DNA from 2 places in the Nonomuraea sp. CA-143628 genome. Region 1 is predicted to be linked to the other one. Evidence: predicted binding sites of a transcription regulator. Region 1 holds the regulator's gene; the other holds the start of a gene.

What was found. Region 1 encodes HspR, which represses chaperone genes until heat shock. Its sites were predicted from a motif close to ANTTGAGTCNNNNNGACTCAANT; they were not measured.
Region 2: the regulator HspR is predicted to act here: its motif matches at 1,049-1,071, upstream of lon (endopeptidase La).

The regions. Positions count from the first base shown of each region.
Region 1 is NZ_CP192072.1:12,937,383-12,939,839, reverse strand. Features, by position in the region: gene clpB (ATP-dependent chaperone ClpB) at 1-1,001, opposite strand, end outside; gene ACQP2T_RS58960 (heat shock protein transcriptional repressor HspR) at 1,008-1,358, opposite strand; gene dnaJ (molecular chaperone DnaJ) at 1,362-2,457, opposite strand, start outside.
Region 2 is NZ_CP192072.1:8,163,352-8,165,808, reverse strand. Features, by position in the region: gene ACQP2T_RS37215 (sensor histidine kinase) at 1-915, opposite strand, end outside; gene lon (endopeptidase La) at 1,085-2,457, shown strand, end outside.

The sequences.
Region 1 (2,457 bases):
TGGAAGCGGCGCTCCAGCGCGGGGTCCTTCTCGATGCGCTCGCGGTATTCGTCGAGCGTCGTGGCGCCGATCATGCGCAGCTCGCCGCGGGCCAGCATCGGCTTGAGCATGTTGCCCGCGTCCATCGCGCCCTCGGCGGCGCCCGCCCCGACGACCGTGTGCAGCTCGTCGATGAACGTGACGATCTGCCCGTCGCTCTCCTTGATCTCGGAGAGCACGGCCTTGAGCCGCTCCTCGAACTCGCCGCGGTATTTGGCGCCCGCGACCATCGCGCCGAGGTCGAGCGAGATGAGCCGCTTGTTGCGCAGCGACTCGGGCACGTCGCCGGCCACGATGCGCTGGGCCAGTCCCTCGACGACGGCCGTCTTGCCGACGCCGGGCTCGCCGATCAGCACCGGGTTGTTCTTGGTGCGCCGCGACAGGACCTGAACGACCCGGCGGATCTCGGAGTCGCGGCCGATGACCGGGTCGAGCTTGCCGTTGCGGGCCCGCTCGGTCAGGTCGACGCCGTATTTCTCCAGCGCCTGGTAGGTGTCCTCGGGCGTCTCACTGGTGACGCGGGCGTGACCGCGTACCTTCTCGAAGGCGTCGAGCAGCGCCTGCGGAGTCGCCCCCTGGGACTTCAGCAGCTCGGCCACCTGACCGCCGTCGGTGGCCAGGCCCACGAGCAGGTGCTCGGTGGAGACGTAGTCGTCTTCGAGCCGCTTGGCCCGCTGCGCGGCGGTGTTGATCACGGTCAGCAGCTGGCGCGAGCTCGACGGCGCGCTCACGGTGGAGCCCTGCGCCTTCGGCAGCGCGGCGAGCTGCTCCTCGGCCTTGGCGCGCAGCGTCTTCCAGTCGGCGCCGACGGCTTCGAGCAGAGGGATGGCGGTGCCGCCCGTCTGGGCGAGCAGGGTGGTCAGCAGATGGGCGGGCGCGATCTCCGGATTGCCCTCCGCGGCGGCACGCCGCATGGCCCCGGAGAGAGCTTCCTGGCTCTTCTGGGTGAGCTTGTAGTCCATGTGTTTCTAGGCCCCCGGTGGCAGCTCATAGCGGATCAGCGCCCTGACCATCTGCATCTCGGCGCGGAGGCGGTGAACCTCCTCACGCAGCCGCAGAGCCTCGTTCTCGAGCTCGAGAATCCGCTTGATGCCCGCGAGGTTGATGCCCTCCTCCTGGGAGAGCCGCTGGACCTCGCGGAGCTGGATGATGTCGCGGGTGGAGTAGAGGCGGCCGCGCCCCGCCGTGCGGCCTGGACAAACCAGTCCGAGCCGGTCGTACTGTCGCAAGGTCTGTGGATGGAGGCCCGACAGTTGCGCGGCCACCGAGATCACATAGACCGGAGTCTCGTCTGACAGGTCGAAATAGTTGGCGTCCATCGGCTACTCGCTTCTGGCTCTCTGTATGAGATCAGCCCGCGGGTCCTCGCCCGCCGTCGCGGTGTTGAACTCCGTGAGGAGCTCGCGGGACTTGTCGTCCAGTGTCTGAGGGACAAGCACCTCGACGGTGGCGAGCAGGTCGCCCTTGGTGCCGTCCTTGCGGGCGACGCCCCTGCCACGGACCCGGAACGTGCGGCCGTTGGGCGTGCCCGTCGGGATGCGCAGCGTGACCGGCAGCCCTTTGAGTATCGGCACCTTGATCTCGGCGCCGAGCGCGGCCTCGGAGAACGTCACCGGCACCGTGATGGTCAGGTTGTCGCCCGTCCTGCCGAAGACGGCGTGCGGTTTGACGTGCGTGAGGATGTAGAGGTCGCCGGCCGGGCCGCCGTTCTCGCCCGGGGCGCCCTTGCCCTTGAGCTTGACCCGCTGTCCGTCGGCCACCCCCGCGGGGATGCGCGCCTGGATGTTGCGGGTGCTCTTGGCCCGGCCGCTGCCCTCGCACACGGGGCAGGGGTCGTCCACGAGCAGGCCGCGGCCCTTGCAGTCGCGGCAGGGCTCGGAGAAGGCGAAGTTGCCCAGGTTGCGGCTGGCCGCCCCCGTGCCCTCGCAGGTCGGGCAGACCCGTGGGGTGGTGCCGGCCTTGGCCCCGGTGCCGCTGCAGGCCGTGCAGGCGGCCGAACTGGTCAGCCTGAGCGACACCGTGGAGCCCTCGACCGCTTCGGTGAACGTGAGCGTGACCTCGGACTCGACGTCCTGGCCACGCCGCGGCCTGGTGGCGCTGGTCGTACGGGTCGAGCCGGCGCCGCCGCGGTTGAACAGCCCGCCGAACAGGTCGCCGAGCCGCTCACCCGCCCCGTGGCCCTGCTGCTGCTGGTTGGCGGTGCCCCCGAACAGGTCGCCGAAGTCGAACGGGAAGCCGCCACTGCCGGGACGCTGGGCCCCCACCCCGGACCCGAACAGCGTGCGCGCCTCGTCGTATTCCTTTCGGCGCTTGCTGTCGGACAGGACGTCGTTGGCCTCGGAGATCTCCTTGAACTTGGCCTCTTTGGCCACGTCGCCCTGGTTGGTGTCGGGGTGGTACTGCCTGGCCAGCTTGCGG
Region 2 (2,457 bases), 4.8 Mb from region 1:
GGTGAGCCCGGTGGCGCGGGCGTTGGACACGAGCTCGTCCAGCCGGTCGAGGCCGGGCTGCGGCGCGGTGTCGGTGCGGCCGTCCTGGTCGCGCAGCACGCCGAGCACCTGGCGCAGCTCGGCGATGGCCTCCAGGGACAGGCTGCGGATCTCGGCCAGGCCCGCCTCCAGCCGCGCGGGATCGCCGGCCGCCTTGAGCGGCACCGCCTCGGCCTGGATGGCGATCACCGACATGTGGTGGGCGACCACGTCATGGAGCTCCCGCGCGATCCTGGCGCGCTCTTCGAGCACGGCCCGCTCGCCTTCGGCCTGCCGCGAGCGCTGCTCCTCCTCCGCGAGTCTGGCCGTGGCGTTGCGGCGGACGCGCACGTTGTAGCCGAACAGGGCGGCGACCGTCACCATGATCGTGACGAGGTAGAGCGAGTTGGGGTCGACGATCCAGGCGGTCAGGAAGCTGATCACCCAAACGGCGACGGTGATCCGGCGGTCGCAGCGCACGGCGACCGAATAGGTCACCAACGGGTACATCACTGCCAGCCCGAGCATGTAGGGCGGATCGCTCGGGCCGCCGACCGCCCGGCTCACCCAGAAGACGACTGGCAGCATGACCATGGCCGCCCGCCAGGCCGCCAGCGGCCATCGGTCGCGCAGCGCCACCGGCAGGGAGACGGCCGCGGCCGTGAAGTAGAGCAGCGGCTCGGACATCCGCCGGATGCCGGTGCTGTTCCAGTCCATCAGCTGGGACAGCGCAGTGCCGTAAAGGATCAGGGCCAGGAGGATGCCGGCGGCCTGAACCAGATCGACGACGCCGACGAGAGGCAGCCGGAGGCGCAGTCGCTGCGACCGGGGCGGCGGCGGGTCCGCATCGCCCTGAAACAGCGCCAGCGCGAAGGGACGCACGACTGCCGAGAACACGCGACCACCCTACGGGGGCGTGGGCGGGCGGACATCAACCCTGGGTCGTCATCCTCAGGTATGGGTCGCTTACATAATTACGATCGCCGTGAGCGAACATCGGCAAGCCTGGGAACAATGCCGGGCTCTAATGACTTGAGTCCATATAACTCAACCCTTTGGAGTTCGTATGAGTGAGAGCTTGATCCTCCCGGTCCTGCCGCTGGACGACGAGGTCGTCCTGCCGGGCATGGTGGTTCCGCTGGACCTGTCCGACTCCGAGGTGCGGGCTGCCATTGACGCGGCTCAGGCATCCGGTGGTAACAAGCCGCGGGTCCTTCTCGTTCCCCGGATCGACGGCCGTTACGGCGCTGTCGGCGTGCAGGCCGTTGTCGAGCAGGTCGGGAGGCTGCCCGGAGGCGAGCCCGCCGCCGTGGTGCGCGGCGTCGACCGCGTGCGCGTCGGCACCGGCACGACCGGCCCCGGCGCCGCCCTTTGGGTGGAGGCCATCACGATCGACACCGTCGCCGCCGGTGAGCGCGCCCAGGAGCTGGCCAAGGAGTACAAGGCCCTGGCCACCACGATCCTGCAGAAGCGCGGCGCCTGGCAGGTGGTCGACCAGGTCAACCAGATCGACGACCCGTCGGTGCTGGCCGACAGCTCCGGCTACACGCCTTGGCTGACCACGGCCCAGAAGGTCGAGCTGCTGGAGGCCGCCGACCCGGCCGAGCGGCTGGCCAGGCTGGTCGAGTGGTCGCGTGAGCACCTGGCCGAGCTCGATGTCGCCGAGACGATCCGCAAGGACGTCCAGGAGGGCATGGACAAGCAGCAGCGTGAGTTCCTGCTGCGCCAGCAGCTCGCCGCGGTCCGCAAGGAGCTCAAGGAGCTCAACGGCGACTCCACCGAGACCGAGGAAGAGGACTATCGGGCTCGCGTCGAGGCCGCCGACCTGCCGGAGAAGGTGCGCGAGGCCGCGCTCAAGGAGGTCGACAAGCTGGAGCGTACGTCCGACCAGTCTCCCGAGACCGGCTGGATCCGTACGTGGCTCGACACCGTTCTCGACCTGCCCTGGAACGAGCGGACCGAGGACAACTACGACATCACCGGCGCCCGTGCGGTGCTGGACGCCGACCACACCGGCCTCGCCGACGTGAAGGACCGCGTCATCGAGCACCTGGCCGTGCGCAAGCGTCGCCAGGACAAGGGTTTCGGCGTGGTGGGCGGCCGTCGCAGCGGCGCCGTACTCGCGCTCGCCGGGCCTCCCGGAGTGGGCAAGACCTCACTGGGCGAGTCCGTCGCACGGGCGATGGGCCGCAAGTTCGTCCGCGTCGCGCTCGGCGGCGTCCGTGACGAGGCGGAGATCCGCGGTCACCGGCGCACCTACGTCGGCGCGCTGCCCGGCCGCATCGTCCGCGCCATCCGCGAGGCCGGGTCCATGAACCCGGTAGTCCTGCTCGACGAGGTCGACAAGGTCGGCGCCGACTACCGCGGCGACCCGACGGCGGCCCTGCTCGAAGTGCTCGACCCGGCGCAGAACCACACGTTCCGCGACCACTACCTCGA